Regions from separate parts of the Paenibacillus sp. TC-CSREp1 genome, predicted to be linked through region 1. Evidence: a T-box and tRNA genes for the amino acid it is inferred to sense, from the RefSeq annotation. Region 1 holds a T-box; the other regions hold tRNA genes.
What was found. A T-box is a leader RNA that pairs with one kind of tRNA and senses whether it is charged. The one in region 1 lies ahead of leuS (leucine--tRNA ligase), so its partner is inferred to be a tRNA-Leu.
Positions count from the first base shown of each region.

Region 2: it has a tRNA-Leu gene. The T-box ahead of leuS (leucine--tRNA ligase) is inferred to sense a tRNA for this amino acid. The anticodon was not compared.
Region 3: it has a tRNA-Leu gene. The T-box ahead of leuS (leucine--tRNA ligase) is inferred to sense a tRNA for this amino acid. The anticodon was not compared.

Region 1 is NZ_JBNOKM010000001.1:512,761-520,631, forward strand. Features, by position in the region: gene ACQSGY_RS02515 (ComEC/Rec2 family competence protein) at 1-120, opposite strand, end outside; gene ACQSGY_RS02520 (deoxycytidylate deaminase) at 272-793, opposite strand; gene ACQSGY_RS02525 (ComEA family DNA-binding protein) at 837-1,361, opposite strand; gene comER (late competence protein ComER) at 1,548-2,393, shown strand; gene leuS (leucine--tRNA ligase) at 2,374-4,818, opposite strand; T-box leader at 4,893-5,150, opposite strand; gene ACQSGY_RS02540 (phosphotransferase family protein) at 5,275-6,231, opposite strand; gene ACQSGY_RS02545 (class I SAM-dependent DNA methyltransferase) at 6,469-7,239, opposite strand; gene ACQSGY_RS02550 (CvfB family protein) at 7,265-7,871, opposite strand, start outside.
Region 2 is NZ_JBNOKM010000009.1:164,096-171,966, reverse strand. Features, by position in the region: gene ACQSGY_RS15615 (ABC transporter substrate-binding protein) at 1-7, opposite strand, end outside; gene ACQSGY_RS15610 (carbohydrate-binding protein) at 374-2,056, shown strand; gene ACQSGY_RS15605 (carbohydrate-binding protein) at 2,268-4,193, shown strand; tRNA gene ACQSGY_RS15600 (tRNA-Leu) at 4,328-4,412, opposite strand; gene pelA (pectate lyase) at 4,584-5,474, opposite strand; cyclic di-AMP (ydaO/yuaA leader) riboswitch at 5,969-6,100, shown strand; gene ACQSGY_RS15590 (C40 family peptidase) at 6,106-6,570, shown strand; gene ACQSGY_RS15585 (carboxymuconolactone decarboxylase family protein) at 6,654-6,983, opposite strand; gene ACQSGY_RS15580 (hypothetical protein) at 7,115-7,333, opposite strand; gene ACQSGY_RS15575 (hypothetical protein) at 7,453-7,782, opposite strand.
Region 3 is NZ_JBNOKM010000021.1:10,469-18,339, forward strand. Features, by position in the region: gene urtB (urea ABC transporter permease subunit UrtB) at 1-472, shown strand, start outside; gene urtC (urea ABC transporter permease subunit UrtC) at 500-1,615, shown strand; gene urtD (urea ABC transporter ATP-binding protein UrtD) at 1,554-2,363, shown strand; gene urtE (urea ABC transporter ATP-binding subunit UrtE) at 2,341-3,036, shown strand; gene ACQSGY_RS25685 (hypothetical protein) at 3,125-3,751, opposite strand; gene ACQSGY_RS25690 (XRE family transcriptional regulator) at 3,780-3,983, opposite strand; gene ACQSGY_RS25695 (urease accessory protein UreF) at 4,265-4,966, opposite strand; tRNA gene ACQSGY_RS25700 (tRNA-Leu) at 5,372-5,454, shown strand; gene ACQSGY_RS25705 (glutathione peroxidase) at 5,660-6,136, opposite strand; cyclic di-AMP (ydaO/yuaA leader) riboswitch at 6,515-6,690, shown strand; gene ACQSGY_RS25710 (hypothetical protein) at 6,805-7,236, shown strand; gene ACQSGY_RS25715 (HAD family hydrolase) at 7,356-7,871, shown strand, end outside.

The sequences.
Region 1 (7,871 bases):
CGGAAGGCAAGCCGCAGCTCCGACCATACCCCAAAATAGTGCCCAGCCTGTCAACATACATGCCATACTGCTTCCGCACAACCAAAAAATTGTAAAGCAAAGCAGCGGTCTGCCCTTCATGCCATCCCCTCTCCCTTCTGGAACCATGCCAGAAAATACACAAAAACCCCCGGAAGCCTGTTCAGGCTTGCCGGAGGTTCTTCCCCGCACTTACTTTTCCACTTATTTTCACTTACTTTCCCTGCCCCAACATGCCCAACTTGCTGTTAGGTCAGTTGCTTACCGTCATCATCGTCTCCCGTGGTGGCTGGTAATTGTCCAGTCTACGGAACGTAATGCCTTTTTGCTGCATCATATGGGTCACTTTGCTGGTATCTTTGGGATACGAGCGATGAAAAACAATTTCAGTCACACCGCTGTTTGCCAGCATGTTGGCACATGTCCAGCAAGGCTCATCGGTTACATAGACGGAGGAGCCTTCGCGATCAATGCGATCTGTGAACAAAAGCAGATTCTGCTCCGCATGAATCGTACGAATACAGCGCTGCTTTTTGACCATTTCCTCATGGCCATCCGTTACCACCAGCTCATATTCCTCCGCAATCATGCAGCCTGCCTCGGAACAGTCCAGCACTCCCATCGGCGCGCCGTTATATGCGGTTCCCAGCAGCTTTTTCCCTTGAACCAGCACCGCACCTACATGCCGTCGCGGGCAGCGAGAACGTGTGGACACCATATACGCGATATCCATAAAATACGTGTCCCAATCCTTGCGAAGCTCTACTGTACTCATTCAGTCTCCTCCTCATGCTCTGCCCCATCTTATCCTGTCGAACTTACTGAATCTGTATATATGGAGCCATCTTCTGCAGCATCTTCGTGCCGATGCCCTTCACCTTCGTAAGATCGCTGACCTTCGCAAATGGCCCGTGTGTATTACGGTAATCCACAATTGCCTGAGCTTTCTTCTGTCCGATTCCCGGGAGCTCGGTAAGCTTCAAGACGGAGGCAGCGTTAATATTAATTTTGCCATTGTCGGTTATTTCAACTGCTGCATCAACGACCGGATCAACCTGAGGCTGCTTATCTCCTGCCTCTAATTTAATCTCAGCAGCACCGGTACCAATTCCAGCCTGCTTTTGCACGTTCCCGCCGTCCTGTTCTGACACAGCCGCCGCAGTGTTTTCCTGAACCAAAGCAGCCGACTGTATAGCAGAAGAATTCTGCGTACTTGTCGGCTGCTCGATGCCGAGCTGCATCGGTTCCCAGCCGCTAGGCGGCTGTTCACTTCTGCCCGACCATAATATTAATATGCTCCCAACCACTGCTGCAGCAATGGTCATGCCTTTATTCCATCTCATTCTTCGCACTCTCCCTCATATTCAAAATAAATATCATTTCGAACACGGGCGGTGCTTCCGAACCGTTTAATCTTTTTATTTCAACAATTTCATGCATATTCATGTCATGTGAATCAGGACCTCATGCATAGAATAGAAGGAAGATACTGCGCCATTACCGTAAAGCATGAAAGGAGGCCTGAACCAATGAAGGTTGGATTTATCGGAACCGGCAGCATGGGCAGTCTGCTGATCTATGCCCTGATCCAATCCGGTGCACTCGAACCCCGTCAGATTGCAGCAAGCAATCGAACCCCTTCCAAAGTACGGCAGCTATCCCTCCGTTACCCTGGTCTGCATGAATCGCAGAGCAATCGGGAGACGGTGATTCGCAGCAACATCATCTTCCTGTGCGTAAAGCCGCTGGAGTTCAAACATGTTATCGACGATATCCTGCCTGTTGTGAATTCCAATCATATAATTGTCTCGATCACCAGCCCCGTGCAGCTGCGTCATCTGGAATCTTCACTTCCTTGCAAAGTCTCCAAGGTGATCCCGAGTGTTACGCATCAGGTCGGCAGCGGAGCAACCCTTTTTATCCACGGGGAACGAATGACTGCTGAAGACCGCTCTGTACTGGAATCTCTGTTAAGTCATATCGGCAGACCCTACCAAGTGGATGAAGCCTGTACTCGAATCACATCCGACTTCTCCAGCTGCGGACCTGCATTCATATCATTCTTTCTCGAAGAATGGATCGAAAGTGCTGTGCGCCTGACGGGTATTAAACGAGCAGACGCCTGTGCTCTTGCCGGAGAGATGCTGCTCGGAACAGGCAAGCTGTTAACCGAGGGAGGGTACACTCCGCAAGAGCTTCAGGCCCGTGTTGCCGTACCTGGCGGCATAACCGCCCAGGCACTTGCCCTGCTGCGAAACAACCTGAATGGTGTATTCGACAGTTTGATTCACACAACACATGAGAAATATGATGAAGATTTAATCAAGCTGGATGAGGTGTTTCGTGCCAGTGAAATTAACCGGCAACAATATTAACCAGTTTGCCTGGAACGGCAATGACTTTGCGAACAGTCTTGCCTTCCAGCGCCTGTTTCACAGGAGCCAGCTCCATCGTGTAATCCTGCATACCCTGTGCATCCAGATCCTTCGCGATCGTGGTGCGGGTTACAATTTTACCGTTAACTTGAACGACAATTTCCACTTCTGCATCCACGGTCATGGACTCATCATATTCAGGCCAAGCCACGTACGTAATTCCACCCTCATGCCCCAGACGGCTCCACAGCTCTTCCGCCATATGCGGCGCCAGAGGTGACAGCAGCTGAACAAAGTTTTCCATCGCTTCACGAGGCAGTGTATCTGCTTTGTACGCATCGTTGATGAAGATCATCAGCTGACTGATTGCAGTATTAAAACGCAGATGCTCCAGATCTTCCGTGACTTTTTTGATCGTTTTATGAGTTGTTCGTTTGAACTCGTCGGTTCCACCGTCAGCTGTAATTTTATCATTAATCGCGCCAGTATCTTCGTTAATGAAGAGACGCCATACGCGGGACAAGAAACGATGCATCCCCTCTACCCCGTTAGCATTCCAAGGTTTGGTCGCTTCCAGAGGCCCCATGAACATCTCATACAGACGCAGTGTATCTGCACCGAATTCGTTAACAATCTCATCCGGGTTAATGACATTACCGCGTGATTTACTCATTTTTTCATTGTTGGTACCCAGAATCATGCCCTGGTTCACCAGCTTTTGGAACGGCTCTTTGGTGTGTACCACACCCAGATCATACAGCACTTTGTGCCAGAAACGTGCATACAGCAAGTGAAGTACCGCATGCTCCGCTCCACCGATGTACAGGTCAACCGGCAGCCATTGCTGCTGTTTCTCTTGAGAGATCAGTTCCTTGTCATTGTGTGGATCTATGAACCGCAGGTAATACCAGCAGCTTCCTGCCCACTGCGGCATGGTATTCGTTTCGCGACGAGCCTTCATGCCCGTTTCCGGATCAACGGTATTCACCCAATCCGTCACATTGGCCAGTGGTGATTCACCTGTGCCCGATGGTTTGATCTGATCAATATCCGGCAACAGCAGCGGCAGCTGATCTTCCGGTACGGTCTTCATCGTTCCGTCCTCCAGATGCAGAATCGGAATCGGCTCTCCCCAGTAACGTTGACGGCTAAACAGCCAGTCGCGCAGACGATACGTTGTTTTTCCTTGTCCTTTGCCGTGCTCTTCGAGCCAGGCAATCATCTTCGCCGCAGCCTCTGCGTTATTCAATCCGTTCAGGAAGTCGGAGTTCACGTGTGATCCGTCGCCTGTAAACGCCTCTTTGGTCACATCTCCGCCTTCAATAACTTCGATGATATTCAGGTTGAATTGCATTGCAAATTCCCAGTCACGTGCATCATGACCCGGAACAGCCATTACAGCACCAGTACCATAACCAGCCAGTACATAATCCGCAATCCAGATTGGCAGCTTCGCTCCGTTAACCGGATTGATTGCATACGCACCTGTGAACACACCGGTTTTGTCTTTGGCCAGATCGGTACGTTCCAGATCACTCTTGCGAGCAGCCTGCTCCTGATAAGCCTTAACCGCTTCACGTTGCGCTTCAGACGTAATGACATCTACCAGTTCATGCTCTGGCGCCAGAACAGCAAAGCTTGCACCGAACAATGTATCCGCACGGGTTGTAAATACTTTAATAACCTCTTCACGGCCTTCAATCGCAAAAACAACTTCAGCCCCGGTTGATTTGCCGATCCAGTTGCGCTGCATATCCTTGATGCTTTCGGACCAATCCAGCTCTTCCAGATCCTCGAGCAAACGCTCTGCATATTCTGTAATTTTCAGCACCCATTGACGCATCGGTTTGCGCACAACCGGATGTCCACCACGTTCACTCTTGCCATCAATAACTTCCTCGTTCGCAAGCACCGTACCCAGCGCTTCACACCAGTTGACTGGCACTTCATCGACATAGGCCAGACCCTTTTTGTAGAGCTGGATGAAGATCCATTGTGTCCATTTGTAATACTCGGGGTCCGTTGTGCTGATTTCGCGATCCCAGTCATACGAGAATCCGAGTGACTTGATCTGACGACGGAAGTTATCAATATTACGGAAAGTAATATGACGCGGGTGCTCGCCTGTATCCAGTGCATGCTGCTCCGCAGGCAGACCGAAAGCGTCCCAACCCATTGGATGCAATACATTGTATCCACGCATCCGTTTGTAACGGGATACGATGTCTGTTGCAGTATAACCTTCCGGGTGACCTACGTGCAGTCCCGAGCCGGACGGATACGGGAACATATCCAGTGCATAAAACTTCGGTTTGGACGGGTCCTCACCTGTTTTAAACGTTTTATTTTCATCCCAGTATTGCTGCCAGTTTTTCTCCATTACTTGCGGCTGATAGCCGTGCTTCGGCTGGTGATTCTCACTCATCTATATTCCTCCTTCAGGTTTATACGCGCTTTTAAAGCAACAAAAAAACCTCAGCATCCCGTAGCGTTTGCAGCGCTAGGGACGAGAGGTTGAATTCCCGTGGTACCACCCTAGTTAGCGGACGAACGTGCTTCGTCATCCACTCCCTTTAGACCTGTAACGGCGGTTAACCGATGCGGATTTCCTTTCCCGTTCTGTACTCAAGGCATAGAACCATGTAATCACCGCATTTCTCCAAGGCGAGTTCGCAAATTACTGTCAATCGGCTTGCACCAACCGCCGACTCTCTGTGATGTACAGAATTCACTACTGATCCTTATCATCGAAATATGTATACAATATCGGGAACATTATATACAAACGAAAGCACAAAGTCAATACAACACGTCATATTCATGTTTTTGAGCGGCAAACCCGCCTCATACCACCTTAAACGTTTACAGCAAAACCAAATGCTCAGCTTTGCTTAAAACGTACGATGCCTTCCTCCATATTACGAATCGTTGACTGGATATGTTCCTGATCATCGTACTGGCGGTAGTTACATTCAATGCGCAGCGCCAGATCAAAATACAGATCGTACAGACTTCTGCGCTTATGCTCATTTTCCGTAGTAATTGCCCGGCCATACCCCTTTATAAACCCTGGGGTGTAGTTAAAGTGGCTGAAATAATGCTCCATAAGCGGATCTCCCCACAGTGAGCGTTCAAAATCTATAATGCCTGTAATCTGCTTATCCTGCACCAGTACATTGCCATCCCACAGATCCCAGCTGATCAGAACCGATTCAGTCACTTCATCCAATGCATCCGATTTCTCTTCAATCAAACGTCTCAGCTCATCGTAATCGATCCCGATATTAACTTTGGCCGCCTCGCCATCTGCCAGCATATCCTCCATTAACATGGAAAAAGCTTCTCTCCACGTCGCACGCTGTCTATCCTTGCCCGAAAAATAACCAAACTGTTCACCTTGGATCTCATTGATCCGCCGATTGTAAAATCCTAATTGCTGCTCAATCCCATCCTGTACTTCCTGTGTAAATTCAGCCTTGATCTGGTTGTACGGCTTTCCGGACATAAGGTCCATAACAAAATACTGTGCCGGAGCCATCGTTAATGAATCATCGTAAGCGAGCACCTTGGGCACAGGAACATCCCCCAGCTTGGCAACAAGGCGAAGAGCCTGCACTTCAGCCGTCATCAGATCCTGTTCACAACGCATCATATGAGTCGCAGCCGAAGGCGCAATCTTCAGGACAACGCTTCGTCCGTCACCAAGCTTTATTTTATAAGCCTGATTGGCCCAGCCGTCAATCATTTCCTCATAATGTTGAATCGAGGCGTGCAGGTGATGCTTGATAATCAGATCCAGCTGTTCTTTGCTCAATCTCGTTTTATATGTACTTTCCATCGATGTGTTCCCCCTTTTATTAAAGTTAATCGCATTTCAATCAGATGCTTAAACTTCACTCCAACGAACAAAACAAGCTCCGGCTCCCTATAGAAAACGCTTTCTAGACATATTAATTATGTCCCTTTTTACCTTGTGCAGCAATACTTTTATGCATACCATATTCCAAAAAAACTGCCCTTAGCCCGCATTTTGCATACAGTCTAAGGACAGCTCGTTATTTTGAATGATAAATTATCATTTCACAGCTACATAGAACAAACGCTCCGCATGATCCCCAGCCTCGTTCCATTCAAAGTCAGCATAGACCTTCACATCACGAAAACCCGCTTTGCTTAACTCCAGCTTCATCCAATCCGGATCATACGCACGCTGCACATGAACTTCCTCGAACCGCCGATACGTATCCTTGCTCCCATCCTCCACACGCGAGAAAATGCTCAAATGATGCTCAATCTCACATCGGTCCTGATCCAGATCACAGGTCCAGATGTAGGATACGGAGCGCTCATCCAGTACAAAGGGCTGCTCTTGATCGTATCGGATTAATGTGTTCGGATGATGCACATCAAACAGGAATGTGCCTCCCGGCTTCAGCATCTCATACGTACGCACGAAAGTACGAACGACATCCTCGGATTCCAGAAGATAGTTCACACAATCACAGAATGAAATGACCGAGTCCACAGGCTCAGGCACTCTCCAGTCCCGCATATCCTGCTGCACCCAGCGTACGCTGCCTTCCCGGTACAGACGATGTCCCTGAGAAGTGGCTTCCATCTTACTGCGCGCAACAGACAGCATATCAGCCGAGAGATCAATGCCCGTCACCTCAAAACCGGAGTTTACCAGCGGGATTGTGATGGAACCTGTTCCACAGCCAAGCTCCGCCACACTTTTGGGCATGCCATGCTGCTCCCAGGCTGTTCTTGCAAACCTTATCCAGTCCGGATAAGGCATATCTTCCATTAATTCATCGTAAACGTAGGCAAATTTCCGGTAAGACATGTCGGCACCGCACTTTCAATTTCATTTACTTCTCTTCTGGCTGCTGCTTCGGTGCGGATTCGGACAGATACGTCCAGTTTTCCTTCTGCACCACCAGACCATCCTTCATCAGCTTGCCAAGAGCCCGCTTGAACGCCGATTTGCTGATGCCGAAACGCTGTTTGATAATGTCCGGCGGTGTCGCATCGGAATACGGCATGCCGCCCATCGGGCGCTCCTTCATAAAAGCAAGCAGCTTGTCTGCGTCTTCGTTACGCCCAACCTCTTTGCGCTGTGTCATCGCCAGATTCACACGTCCGTCTTCACGTACCAGCGTAACCCGGCATTTCACTTTCTCTCCCAGACGCAGCATGTGACTGCGCTCGGAGGAATGAATCATGCCAATCGCACCAAAGCCAAGCACACCGCCGTCCACAAGTACAAATGTCCCCATCTGAAGCGGCTTGTACACCAAAGCCTCAACCCACTGGTTCACCCAGGTAGTCGGGGCATGGAAAGCAAGGGGAGCAAGCTCACGTTCTCCGGCCAGTTTGGCCCGCAATCGTCCTTGCTTGTCATGCTCCATAATGACAAACACTTCATCTCCAACTTGAGGGCGCAGCTCTTCAAGCTCGGGCAATTCACGAATGGGA
Region 2 (7,871 bases), on a different contig from region 1:
TTTTCATTGCTCAACTTCCCCCCTGGTGTTTGTAATGAATGCGCATACATTTCGAATGCAGCTTTATCATAAGCGGCGAGGATATGATATGTCAACCGGTTGACATACATTCAAAAAATTTATTTTGTCGATTTTACACGTCTACGTCTCTTCTAATACAAAAAAAGTGAAAATTTTACATAGAACTGCAATTTGCAGGGTATTTTTCATCGCAATTATATGGTAAAATTTTCAAATCAACACCAGTATTACAATTTGCACTATGGAGAGGAAGTGATCATGAAGACTTATATTGCTGCCAAGCAAGCATTCGGATGTTTTTCTTGATCAGCTTTTGCAGTAACAATCAATCTGAGGAGGGTAATATATGAAGATGGGATTGAAATTAAAAAAATCAGTTAATATTTTGCTGGCCTGCTTGACCGCACTGCCGCTGATGTTAACACCTACCAACGTGTCAGCAGCAAGTGATGCCAACATCAATCTGGCCTCTGAAAAGCAGCTCATCAAAGGTTTTGGCGGTATCAACCATCCAGCATGGATCGGTGACCTTACTGCGGCACAACGTGAAACCGCTTTCGGGAATGGCCAGAATCAGTTAGGCTTCTCTATTCTTCGTATCTATGTCGACGATAATCGGAATAACTGGTATCGCGAAGTAGCTACCGCGAAACGGGCTATTGAGCAAGGAGCTATCGTCTTCGCATCGCCGTGGAATCCGCCAAGTGATATGGTTGAAACCTTTAACCGCAACGGTGCAAGCGCGAAACGCTTGAAATACGACAAATATGCCGCGTACGCGCAGCATTTGAATGACTTCGTTACGTATATGAAAAACAATGGTGTAGACCTGTATGCCATCTCGGTGCAAAACGAGCCGGATTATGCTCATGACTGGACCTGGTGGACACCACAGGAAATTCTTCGTTTTATGAAAGAAAATGCGGGCAGCATCCAGGGCACCAGAGTTATGGCTCCGGAATCCTTCCAATACTTAAAAAATATTTCCGACCCCATTCTGAATGATCCTCAGGCTCTTGCCAACATGGACATTCTGGGCGCACATACGTATGGAACTCAGATCAAAGACTTCGCATACCCTCTTTTCAAGCAAAAAGGGGCGGGTAAAGAGCTGTGGATGACTGAAGTGTACGTACCAAACAGTGACAACAACTCCGCTGACCGCTGGCCAGAGTCTCTGGAGGTCTCCTATCATATGCACAATGCGATGGTTGAAGGCGATTTCCAGGCTTATGTATGGTGGTACATCCGCAGACAATACGGACCTATGAAGGAAGATGGCACGATCAGTAAACGTGGTTACAACATGGCCCATTTCTCCAAATTTGTTCGTCCAGGCTATGTTCGTGTAGATGCAACCAAAAACCCGGATACCAACACTTACGTTTCGGCTTATAAAGGAGACAACAAAGTTGTCATCGTCGCGATTAACCGCGGCAATTCAGCAACCAGTCAGCGGTTTGTTCTGCAAAATGGCAATGCCTCCACTGTATCCTCGTATGTGACGGACAGCAGTCGTAATCTGGCAAGTCTTGCACCCATTAATGTTTCCAATGGTGCGTTCACAGCTCAGCTTCCTGCACAGAGTGTAACTACATTTGTTGCTAATCTCTCTGGTGGCACTGGAGGCGGGAATGTAGGCACTGGCACCACATATGAAGCTGAGACGGGGACAACGTTGACAGATGCAGTCATCGAAACACTCTACCCGGGATATACGGGATCAGGATATGTGAACTTTAACGCGTATACAGGCTCGGCCATTCAATGGAATAACATCAACAACACGATAACAGGTACCAAAAACATAAAGTTCCGTTACGCCCAGGAGAGTGGTACTCGTAATCTGGATATCTACGTGAATGGCACCAAAGTGCTCAGCAATGAACCCTTCACTGCAACAGGAAGCTGGTCCACCTGGAGTGAGAAAACCATTCAGGTTCCTATGAATGCGGGTGTAAATACCCTTCGAATCGTTACCACAGGTACTGAAGGACCGAATATTGATAATATTACAGTAACGGCTGCCTCCTAAATACAGCAATCATTCTTTATTTTACTGTGTTGTTTAGGACAAGTCTGATAACCCGCATTGGATTCTCCCTTTTTAATCAAGGCAATAATTAGCCAAGCCCCGTGTTTTCAGCAGGTATTACTTACCGATCAGCTGAAGCACGGGGTTTATTTATTACATATCAACTCGTTTTTCAAGGAGGATAAACCTGATGCACAGATTATGTGGAATCATGTTTCTTGTCATTGCACTAATTCTAAGTTGTGTGCCAATGAACCAGGCATCTGCTGCAAGCTCCACTATCGCCAAACAGATCGGAAATGCAAATCCGTTAATCGATCATCATCTCGGTGCCGATCCTTTTGCCTTAACCTATAACGGACGTGTCTACCTCTACATGTCCAGTGACAATTATGAGTACAACAGCGATGGCTCCATCAAGGATAACACCTTCGCTAATCTAAAAAGCGTATTTGTTATCTCGTCTGCCGACATGGTGAACTGGACGGATCACGGAGCTATTCCCGTTGCCGGTGCGAACGGAGCAAACGGTGGTCAGGGGATAGCCAAATGGGCTGGCGCATCCTGGGCCCCTGCAGCTGCTGTCAAAAACATAAATGGCAAAGACAAGTTTTTCCTTTACTTCGCTAACGGTACTGGCGGTATCGGCGTACTAACGGCAGATAGTCCTGTCGGGCCATGGACAGATCCGATTGGCAAAGCTCTTTTAACAACGAATACCCCCGGCATGTCAGGCGTGGTTTGGCTTTTCGACCCTGCAGTTTTCGTGGACGACGATGGGACAGGATATTTATATGCAGGTGGTGGAATTCCCGGCGGCTCGAACCCCACTCAGGAGCAACGAGCCAATCCCAAAACAGCCCGGGTTATCAAACTCGGTGCCGATATGACCAGTGTAGTTGGCAGTGCATCAACGATTGATGCACCCTTCATTCTGGAGGACTCGGGCATTCATAAATACAATGGCAGGTATTATTACTCCTATTGTATTAACTTTGGCGGCGTACACCCATCCAACATTCCACCAGGTGAAATTGGATATATGGTAAGTTCCAGCCCCATGGGCCCCTTTACATATGAAGGACATTTTCTGAAGAACCCCGGGGTATTCTTTGGTGCAGGCGGCAACAACCACCATTCGGTTTTTCAATTCAATAATGAGTGGTATGTCGTGTATCACGCTCAAACCGTCAGTCTGGCTCTATATGGTTCAGGAAAAGGTTATCGCTCACCACATATTAACAAATTGCAGCACAATACCAATGGTACAATTCAGGAAGTGACTGCGAATTATGCTGGAGTTCCCCAGCTATCCAATCTGAATCCATATACCCGTGTCGAAGCAGAGACCTTTGCCTGGAATGGCGGAATTCAGACGGAAAAGTCGAATGCACCTGGCGGTCCAGTAAACAATCAGCAGGTAACCCAAATACACAATGGGGATTGGGTCGCGGTAAGTAAAGCGGATTTTGGTTCCAGCGGAGCTCAGACTTTTAAAGCCCATGTTGCTTCTGTATCAGGTGGAGGGAAAATCGAGATTCGTCTGGATAATGTCTCCGGTCCTCTTGCTGGCACACTTAATGTCCCGCCTACTGGCGGTGCACAGAACTGGCTGGAAGTCGAAACCGCCGTTAGCGGGGCAACAGGGGTCCGAAATGTCTTTCTAGTCTTTACCGGCAGCGGATCAGGTCAGCTTTTCAACTTCGATTACTGGCAGTTCTCTAACACTTCTTCGTCTACAGGCACAGGCACAACCTATGAAGCGGAGAGCAGCACTCAGCTGACAAATGCAGTTATCGAAGCCCTCTATCCCGGTTACACGGGTACCGGATATGTAAACTTCAACGCTCTAACAGGCTCATCCATTGAATGGAATAACATTACTAACATGACGACTGGCACTAAAAACGTAAAGTTTCGTTACGCATTGGAAAGCGGCACACGCACTGTCGACATTTATGTGAATGGTACCAAAATGCTTAGCAATGAACCCTTCAGTGCAACCGGCAGCTGGTCTACATGGGGTGAGAAAACCGTTCAAGTCCCTATGAACTCAGGGATGAACACCCTTCGAATTGTCACAACAGGGACAGAGGGTCCGAATATGGATAACATTACAATAACGCCCTCCTTATAAAACGCCACCGTTTGCTACATTTCTGACAGTATAACGACGCCCAAATGGAAGCCAGGAACATAGAATAATCAAGATTCCTTGATCCAAAAAATAAAAGGCTCTTTCAGGATGATCCTGAAAGAGCCTTTTCGTAATGCGGTCGAGAGGACTCGAACCTCCACGGGGGGTTAGCCCACACGGACCTGAACCGTGCGCGTCTGCCAATTCCGCCACGACCGCATATTTTGTGTCTCACCAACTAATATCAGCGACAAGAAATAATATATCATGCACCTTTTCTCTTGTCAACACTAAAATAAAACCAAAAGTGCGAACCAGGTTCATATCCGGTTCGCACTTATATTATCTGGCTAGATTTATCAGGGGCTGGATTAGCTCACGGCCGCATGATTATAGCTTGGACGGCCAGCTGCCATACCATGCATACCCGCCTCTTCTTTCTTTTTCAATATCACTAAGCTTGTATTTCACAATCCCGTCCCGGCCTACAAAGATCGGTTTGTCTGTGCCAAGCTCATAAAAACGCGCCCAGATTGGTGCTGCACTTGAATCCGCAATAATCCGGCTGTCCCCATTTGCTCTTTCATAGCGATAACCTGTAATTTTCACTTTATTAAACCAGGCTTCTGCACCTTTGATAGATGCCGTAATTCTGGAATTGGCCGGTCTGGTCTTCAGAAATTTCACAATGTTTACACTTTCCGCTGCCGTTAATGAAGGTACTTCATAAATTCTGGCTCCCGCTGGTTTAAGTGAGCTCGAATCATGCTGCTGGCCCCATGCCGTAAGCTTGCCACCGGATACTACCTGTGTATTCAGGATGGCATCCACACCTTTGGACACCGCATTTTTACTGCGATTTGCAAGTGAACTGTCGATAAAGGAGAAGTCTCCTTTGCGCCCCGCGACCTCATCGAGCATGTACATTACATTAATCATAGCGTCGTCATTATACGTAATATGTTTATGATAACCGGAGCTCTGGTAAACCTGCGGCCACCCGCCATTCGAATACTGCATGTTCAGCAAAAAGTTAATGCCCTTGATTGCTGCAGCCGAGTATCGCGGATCATTTGTTTTTTTGAATTCATTTGCAAGTCTTCTAATCTCTGAGTATGTAGCTTTGTTATCAATTGTTGATTTGGCCCACTCACCTGATGTCTGGCTGTAATCCTTTCTCCACCCCCCATCGGGACGTTGGTTTTTCAAAATATCAGACATACTTGCCGTTGTACCTGAGGCATCCGCAGCAGATACGGTTGCTGTAGGCAAAATTGCCATTCCCACTCCAGAAAAAACCATCGAACACGCGAGCACAAACGTGACCCATTTTTTTGCTTTCAAAAGACAACACGCTCCCCAATTCACAAATATGATCGCTCTCTCACATGTCTACCTACTGGCTTATATTTCATGGTATGCTTTGATGCACCCCAAGAACAAACCAATAAAATCTAATTAAATACATAATTTGTATGAATAAATTTATGATATGCAATAAAATAAATTTTGTCAATATATGCAACAAAGCTCAAATTTCACTTTATACTAATATTCACCCATCCAACTTTTAACACTTGACAAATCGGTTTAATAACCAACTCGGAACCTGTTTAAACATTAATGACTTTTTTGTAATCTTTACTGTCGAAATTTCAACAAAATTATGACGAAAATCAATAATTCCGCTAACATTGAATCGAAAAGAAGCTTTACAAATGGGTTTGACATTTACGCATTTATGCAATATAGTTTCAAATAGTTACAAAAACTTAATTATTCATTTGCCGAGTTTCAGGATTGAAAACGGGGGAACCATTTTGGGTGAATTATTCTTATACATAGGAAATATAGGGAACCTTCTACCGAACCCTTAGCTAACTCCGTAGGCATCGAAGGGAGAACATTGATTTTGAAAAAACTGATTATTTCCATTTTTGGAGCTGCTGTACTATTCACATCCGGGGCAACAAGCACAGAGGCAAGCTCAATCAATTCCGTTGTTAACAATATGACAGGCATCCCTTACAAATGGGGCGGCACAACCATGGCTGGCTTCGATTGTTCCGGGTTCTTGAGATATCTTTTTAACAAATACAGCATTGAACTGCCACGCACTTCACAGCAGCAGGCCAAAGCAGGCACACCGGTAGCCAAAACCAATATTCGTACAGGCGACCTGGTATTTTTCAACACAACAGGCAAAGGCATTTCACATACAGGTGTATACATCGGTGGAGGTCAATTCGCGCACGCGTCCAGCAGCAAAGGGGTCAGCGTCACCAAGCTCTCCAACCCTTACTTTAACGATCGTTATGTGACAGCCAGACGGGTTACAGGTCAATTTATGTATAACAAAATGATTGGAAAAATCTAAAATCCATCTCATACAAAAGAGAGGCCCTGGTATATGCCAGAGCCTCCTTTCTATTTTCGGAACATGTACATGTCTATAATGGACTAATGCAGCGCCTTCTGCACACGCATAGCCCCTTGCGACAAGGCATGTCCGCCTCCAACAGCCCCAGCGACAGCTACCGTCTCCATAATCTCCTGATCGGTCGCTCCCTTGGAGCGGGCCTCCTGTACATGATAGAACGTGCATACTTCATTGTTGGCAAACAGGCCGATGCCCAGCGCAATCAGCTGCTTTGTTTTGGCATCAAGCACACCTGGCTGAAAGCACTCCCCTGTAAACTCGTGATACGATCTCACCACATCCGGCAGTACATCACTTAATGCGCCAATCTGATCCTTGTACGCATGAACTTTATCATTCATCAATGTCATGGCTTGCAGCACACCCTTTCGGCTGTCAATACAGCGAATTTTTCCACTGTACCTATCTTCTCTCGGCCGTGCAGCAATTATGCCAGGTCATGATGGTAATTCCAAGCATATCGTTTACTTAATCAACTTCTTTATTCCTCCAGAACACTTTGACGAGGCTCACTGAACAGCTGATACCGATAACGGCGGTCCAGCTTCACCACACGACGATTCTGACGGCGAATCAGCACCTGTTCATCATCCCAGGCCACCACAATGCCAGTCACATCGTTAGACTCCAGCTCGTCCCGTACAACTCTTACCTTTTCACCTGACAATCGCAGGGCATCCAACTCTGAATCACTGATCATGTTTTAAACTCCTATATTCAAATTCGTTTACAAAAAGAGACCTAAATGAAAATTCATTTAGGTCTCACGTGACTGTATTGGACTGTCATGTCATTCGAAGAAAATGTCCCGACTGAGAGTTACCGCTGCGCGTGCTCTTTGCTGTCGTTCTTCTCGAACCAAAAATCAAGCACTTTGGCGGACATCACACGTTCTTCAAGGTACTCTACTTGGTGCGGTGTAAATTGTTCTTTCCAAGAGAAGGACAACTCTTCACACAAGCCTACAATCGTCAGCAGTTCTGACCAGGCAACATAGCGTTTGTACCAGAAAAATTGAGGATGTTCAATCATATAGGGATAAAGGTCATCGAATTCCGTATGTTTACAATCCAGGGCACGTTCAAAATGAACTTTCGATTCCGCCAGCTTATCAATAAAAAATTGTTCTGTTGCCGGTTGGTTCCCCATGGTGTTGCCTCCTCTCCCTAACATACCCTCATTATAAAGGAAATCCGCAGCCATGCAAAGGCAAAGTTCGAAAATTAGGCCCTATTTCC
Region 3 (7,871 bases), on a different contig from region 1:
TGTTTTCCCGTATAAACGAATGTTTATCCTTGGGCTTGTGGCTCTAGTCTTGCTGTGCATGTACCTCTACATTTATCGCACGGCTTCAGGCAGGCGGATGAGAGCGGTGATGCAGAATCGGAATATGGCCGGCTGTCTGGGCATTTCCACACGACGGGTCGATGGCATGACTTTTGCAATCGGTTCAGGGATTGCCGGTATTGCAGGCTGTGCTTTAACGCTGGTTGGCCCGATTGGCCCTTCTCTTGGCACGTATTATATTGTGGATGCCTTCATGGTCGTTGTGCTCGGGGGTGTAGGGAAATTAATCGGAACAGTGTGTGGTGCGCTTGGCATCGGCATGTTCAACACATTGTTCGAAACGTATACCTCGGCCTCCATTGGCAAGGTGCTCGTGTTTGTATGCATCGTTGCATTTTTGCAATGGAAGCCTCGGGGTCTGGTTGCGATTCGCACGCGAAGCCTGGATTAACAGGGAGAAGGAGAGGAGGATTGAAGCATGCCGGCATTACTTAAAACAGGGAGTTTGAAAACAAGGATCGTCTGGGCGGTTGTGCTTATTCTGATGTGCCTTGCGCCGCTGGTTTCGACGGAATTTCGCCTAAGCTTGTTAGCCAAGTTTTTGGCGTTGGCCATTCTGGCGATTGGACTGGATCTGATCTGGGGATACGGGGGTGTGCTCAGTCTTGGGCATGGGGTGTTTTTTGGTCTTGGCGGCTATGCCATGGCGATGTATCTGAAGCTTCAGGCCAGTGGCGCAGCTATCCCGGATTTTATGGGCTGGAGTGGTCTCAGCGGATTGCCATGGTTCTGGGAGCCTTTTCGCTTCTTCCCGGCTGCACTATTTCTTGGCATAGCCATTCCTGCGCTTCTGGCCTTTGTGCTGGGGTGGTTCACGTTTCGCAATCGGATTACCGGGGTCTATTTTACAATTCTGACCCAGGCTCTCGTGCTTATTGCGGTAACGTTATTTGTTGGCAAACAGGAGTGGACGGGTGGGACAAATGGCATAACGGGTTATCAAGCGATCTTTGGGTTTACGCTGCATTCAGCAGGCACTACGATTGTGCTGTACTATATAACGCTTGCCATTCTGGTGCTCGCTTATCTGCTCTGCCGCCGCATGGTGAACAGCCGTTTTGGGCAGGTGCTTGAAGCTGCGCGTGATGGGGAGAATCGGGTTCGGTTTTTGGGGTATGACCCGGCAGGTTACAAAACGCTGGCATTTGCTTTGTCGGGCGCCCTTGCGGGTATGGCGGGCATGCTGTTTGTGCTGCAGGTAGGCATTATCTCGCCATCCATTATGGGCATTGTTCCCTCCATTGAGATGGTGCTGTGGGTTGCCTTGGGAGGACGCGGGACGCTGATCGGGGCTGTCATCGGGGCTGTCATGTTAAATACAGCTAAAACGGGAATAAGCGAGGCTTATCCGGAAGGGTGGCTGTTTGTGGTTGGTGGACTCTTCGTCACGGTTGTTCTGTTCATGCCGAACGGAATTGTAGGTGTGTACCGAAATATCGCCCGAATATTACAACGGAGAGGGGAGAGTTCACATGTCCAGGCTGCTTCAGAAAAACGAAAAGTCTTCGGAGCTTCAGGTGATACTGGCCGCTGAGAACATAACGGTGGCCTTTGGAGGTTTTGTTGCAGTCAAAGGCATGAATCTGAAGCTCCTTAATCGTGATTTGCACTTTTTGATCGGTCCGAATGGTGCGGGGAAAACCACAATGCTGGATGTGATCTGCGGCAAAACAAAACCGATATCCGGGTCGGTAAAGCTGATGGACGGTACGGAGTTGACAAAGCTCAAAGAGCATCAGATTGTTCGCAAAGGAATAGGGCGCAAATTCCAGGCACCTTCCATCTTTGCCAGTCTGACGGTGGAAGAGAATTTGGCACTCGCGGCGGAGACCCGCCGTCTTCCCTTTCAAGCCATCGGAATTCACAGACACGGCGCAAGAGGAGAAGCGATGGAACGTGTTATGCTTCAGACGGGACTGCAAGACCGGATCGGCGAGCGTGCCGGTGCGTTGTCGCACGGGGAGAAGCAGTGGCTGGAGATCGGTATGCTGCTGCTGCAAGAGCCGCAGGTGCTGCTGCTTGACGAACCTGCCGCAGGCATGACGGATGAAGAAACATACCAAACAGGGCGTCTTTTGCAAGAGATCGCGGCTGAACGCTCGGTAGTTGTTGTAGAGCATGATATGGAGTTTGTACGGGAATTTGCTGCCAAGGTGACGGTAATGCATGAAGGGAGGCTGCTTAAGGAAGGCACGATGGCTGAAGTTCAGGCAGATCCAAGAGTAGCGGAAGTGTACTTGGGGACAAGGGGGCAGGCAGATGTTGAGACTGCAGAACGTTGAGTCTGGGTACGGGGAGAGTCGTGTGCTTCGCGGTGTGAATCTGGAAGTGCTGCCCGGGCAAGTGACATGTTTGATGGGTAGAAATGGCGTGGGAAAAACGACATTGATGAAAACCTTGATGGGATTACTTCGAACACGAGAGGGAAGCGTTCAATGGAATGGCAGGGAACTGGCTTCACTGGAACCGGCTAAACGGGCAAAAGCGGGAATAGGTTATGTGCCGCAAGGGAGGGAAATATTCCCGCAGCTTACAGTGAAGGAGAACCTTTTGCTCGGACTGGAAATGAGTATCTCTGGTGTGAGAACGTTCCCTGAGGATGTGCTTGAGATGTTCCCCGTGCTTGCTTCCATGTATGGGCGCCAGGGGGGTGACTTGAGCGGCGGGCAGCAGCAACAGCTTGCATTTGCGCGAGCGCTGGCCTCCCGCCCTGGCTTGCTGCTGCTGGATGAGCCGACGGAAGGCATTCAGCCTTCGATCGTTGAGGACATCAGGCGAGTGATCCTTAAGCTGAAAGCGCAGGGGACGATTTCGATTCTGCTGGTGGAGCAAAGCATTGATTTTGTGCGTAGTGCCGCCGACTACATTTATGTGATGGACAAAGGCGTTATGACGCTGCAGGGGACGCCGCAGGAGCTGGATATGTCGCAGTTTGAATATCATTTGTCTGTATAATGCGATCCGGTTATCTGATGTCATTGTTGCGAGAAGATTCAGTGTGTGCTTGAATTGGCACAAACATGATAGGGCTGCGGTGCATACTTCAATGACGCTTATCCAAAATGTTGGAATACTTCGGGTACAGCCGACGAATGCATTCAGGGCAGATATCGTGGGTGAACTCGGCAGAGGTATGTTTCTCCAGATAACGTTCCACGGAGCTCCATTCGTCGGATTCGTCCTTGATGTGTTTGCAGACGGCACAAATGGGCAGCAGGCCGTGCAATGTGCGTGCTTCAGTCAGGGCTTGTCTTAACTGCTGCTCGGTCCTTTTCTGTTCGGTGATATCTGTATGAGCAATTAAAGCAAGATTATCGCCGAATAAGGGGCCGTCATGCAATGGGGTTAGCTCTACACGAAACCATTTTTCTTCGTTGTACGGAGTGGTCACAGAGATGTCGTATGTATGAGCATGCTTGAAAGGCACAACGTTATGTCTTAGATGCTGCGCAAACTTGGCTGGTGGGACACCTCTTTGTGCTGTCCACGCTTCCATCAGGTGAAGATAGTGGTTATGACGGCTGCTGCCTGAGTGTGAAAAGGGTTTATAGAATCCACGCTTCCAGGCTCGGTTGCAGCTTCGGATGATCCAATGTTGATCAATGATGATTAGCTGATGATTGGTGGACTGGAACGACAGGCTTTCGAGGTCCGATGTCATGTGTCTCATGAGTGAAGTCCTCCTTGGATAAAAGATGTTATCGCAGTTCCTCTGGTATGTCCAAAATATCAGCGACCTGATGCCTGAATCTCGTAGCTTTACGTGTGCCGTGAATAAGATTGGACAGGCGGTAGGGTGGGATGCCGTGCTGTTCGCAAAAGGTTTTTTGGTCAATCTGCAGTTCCGTTAGTCGCCGTTTGATAGCCCAACCGAACGGAGTGACGGGTTTCTTCTTGTTCAAAAGGGTTCACCCCTGAGTGGAATTATAGTATTCAGCAGGCGTTTCTTCGTGTAAACTGAATAGAAATGCGAGCTGTAATCTCCATTATATACGCAAATCCGTCATCTAACAATTAAAAAATACGGAAATAAGTGTATTTTTTGAATTAAAATGACGTATATACGCCATTTGTGGGCCTCCAAGGCTATATGTAGCAAGCTTTCATAAACGAAAAAACACGCCAGCAAGGGGGTTGCGGCGTGTTTTTGAATGGAATCAAGAAAGGGCTGGTGGGGAGGGGCTCAAGCTCTGTAAGCGTGAAGCCCGGCTCCGAGCATATGGAAGCTGGGGAATAACGTCTTCATAGACAGCGATGCAGGGTGCATGTGTCCATCTGGAGAAGAAGCACTCACGGTCTTCCATTCGTGCTCAAGGTCTGTGGTCAGGCGACCGGGCAGCTCCTTGGTGACATTCTCACTTAGAGGAATAGCTTTGGAGGCTTCGGATATACAGGCATACATGGCTGAATGCAGATAACCGAGGACCGCCTCTTCGACGGGGATGTCGAGGTGGTGGTTAATCCAGGCGTGAACGGTGGGGAGACAGCCGACGGAGCTGTATTTGGTGAAAATCTGTTCAAGCGGTTTGAAGTCGATCCAGGGATGCAGGGCGTGAGATAGCTTGATTAAACGTTTGCCGATGGTAGCTGCCTGTTCTCTAAGCTCGGCAGGTGTTCGCTGCACGTGAACAAGCTTGTCGATCAGGGCGATGCGCCAAGTGTCTTTGTGATCGATTGCGGTATATATGCCTTTGATGGCCATACCTTCAAGACGAACCAGACTGGGATGCAGCTGGCAGCGCATGAACGATTCAAGATCCTCGGCTGTACGGATGGTTCCTTCCTTGATATGTGTATCCATGCCGAAGAAATGGGAGAACCCTCCAACCTGAACAGAAGGATCAAGCAGCTTCACGTAATCTAGCAGCTTATTGCCACGGTTCACGATCTTTCGCCTCCAGTGCTTGTTTGTGTTATTTTATCTTACATAAAATACTCTTTTCTAAATCTTATGTGCTTAAATCCGAATTATATGATATATATATTCACATAATTATCCGTGTTTTGTCAATGGTTTGTATTGAAAAAAGCTTAAATTTCCTTCTTTATTATTATATATGTTATATAATATGACAATAAATTTGTTCTCCTTTAGAAATAATATTTGAAAATACGATGCTGCAAGAAATTCATTCTGGTTCCACTGCGGCCTTGGCATTTTTTCGGAATCAGATTCAGGATATGCGCACATTTGGGGAAATATGACTGATTTTTGGCGTGTTTAAATAAATGCTTTACATTTAGATAACATTCCGGTATAATCAATTCTGTTGCCGATAATTTACGACATGCGGTCGTGGTGGAATGGCAGACACGCTATCTTGAGGGGGTAGTGGGCGTACGCCCGTGGAGGTTCGAGTCCTCTCGACCGCATCATATGAAGTGTTATTGAAGGAAGCTTCCCTGTACGGGAGGCTTCTTTTTTTGTCTTTTGATCCTGCATAAATAACAGCTGAAAGGCGACAACGGGCGGAGATAAGTTTCATTAGCTGCGTAAAAAAGCCACCCTGTAAACCGAGCAGAACCGAGGCTCTGTGGTTTGGGGCAGCTTTTTTCAAAGTGTAGAAACGGGTGTTATTTATTTCAATAATTTCTGAATATCCTCTACAATTTTATCAGGTGTAGTCTGGGGAGCATAACGCTTCACAACGTTCCCTTCCTGATCGACAAGGAATTTGGTGAAGTTCCATTTGATGGCCTTGGAGCCGAGCAGACCTGGTGCTTCCTTAGTAATATGCTGGAATAGCGGGTGAGCACTGGCACCGTTAACGTCAATCTTCTCAAACATAGGGAAGCTTACGCCATAGTTCATCTGACAGAACTCAGCGATGTCATCAGAGGAACCCTTCTCCTGGGCAAACTGGTTGCTGGGAAATCCAAGGACCTCGAAAGGAGCATCCTGAAATTGATCCTGCAGCTCCTGCAGGCCCTTGAATTGAGGAGTTAGGCCGCACTGGCTTGCGGTATTTACAATTAACAACACTTTGCCGCGATATTGGGACATTTCAATCTCTTGTCCGCGAAGGGTGTTTACTTTGTAATCATAGACTGACATGGGGATCGCCTCCATCATATTATGTTGATAAGTTTATTATATTTTATACAATTAAATAATGCAAAATCAATTTACGGAGGACACTATTATCCTTATCGGCTCACCTTATTCATAGAAGGAATGCAATTCGCTTGATCAATTTTTTGTGCGGGCGAGAATTAGACAGCTTGGAAGAGTTGGATAGCGTATAAGCTCATTGTAAGCGTTATTATTGAAGTTTATTGCCGGAATTCTGACGATTCGGTGATCTGCCCGGACTTTACATGATCATGGCACGGGTGTATGATTCAAAGCGTAATTTGAATTTTAATTATATTGTACCTGAAAAACGAAACAGACGATGATATCGATCGGTCTTACATGCAAGATTTACGAACGATGTTTCAATCGCTGAGTTTCCATTCATCGTGGGTGGAAAACGGGGGAACCAACAGGATGGGCTGTATTACAGCAGCAGACATCCATGGGGTGAATTTTCCGGTGACAGCCGGAAATAGGGCGACTCTCGCGCCCGAATCCGTCAGCTAACCTCGTAAGCGTTAAAGGGAGAGGCAACAAACCGCACGCTGGTTCATGGCGTTTTCGCCATGGATTATTTAAGAAGCGTTTCGGAGGCCTTGGTCCCCACGCTTCTTTTTTGTTGTCTTTTCACGCCAAGGGAGGAACGAATGATGGATACAGAGATGATTTTAGTAACCGCACCAAATGAAGCTGGACGTAAATTTGTGAAGCTGCTAATGTACAAAAAAATGCCTTTTGCCGTTCTGACAAACAGTGCGGGTGAGGAGCGCAAGCTCCGCCGGATCGGAGTAGAGCATGTGATTCGTATGAATACAGCAGCAGCTCAAAAATGGTTTTTGCCGCAGACGAGCGTAGGCAACGTATTTATTTTTGAAAACAGTCTGAACCTGACTTGCCGTTACCTGCAGATTGTTCGCTCCTGGACATCCAAGTCTCTATGCGTGATAACGGAGCAAAGTCATCCAAAAGGCATTTATCGGGGCATGGGTGCGGACAAAATTGTGTATTCGTTAAATGGAGAAGTTGGATTCTTGCTTAATAGTTGCAATAAACTCGAAGCTGAAGCAAGCAGCTTATGATTGATCCTGTGTAAGGTGCCTGTTATAATTACAGGTATGGACTAACGGAATCCGAGGAGACTCATGCTTGTCGTGAGTCTTCTTTTTTATGGATACAGCATGCGCGCCCGGGATCGTCATTGAGTGGCGTACAAGGAGGAATTGGCTTGCCGGATATTGCCGGGTTGAAGTGGTTGTTTTTTGATGTAGGGGATACGCTGGTGGATGAATGGGAGCCTGTTGACGATATTATCGGGCAGTTTGTGCGTGAGGCGAATGCTTACGACTATCCTGTGAAAATTGAGGATGTACGGGAGCTGTTTGCACAATGTTACCAGAACTACGAACAATGGCCTATGAAGGTAGCCATACGGACATACATTCAGGATGAAGGTCACCGCAAACTGATTCAGGAGAAGCTGAAATTCCACAAAGAGCTGGAGCGGCCATTTCCTTCTGCAGCCAAGGTGCTCAAGCAGCTGTCGCAGCACTATCACATAGGCATTATTGCGAATCAGAGCCCGGGGACTGAAATGCGGCTGGAGAGTTATGGACTTCGAAAATATGTTCATGTACTGGCCTGCTCGGCAGAAGAAGGAGTGTCCAAGCCCGACCCGGAATTGTATGCGGTTGCCCTGAAACAGGCTGGTTGTGCC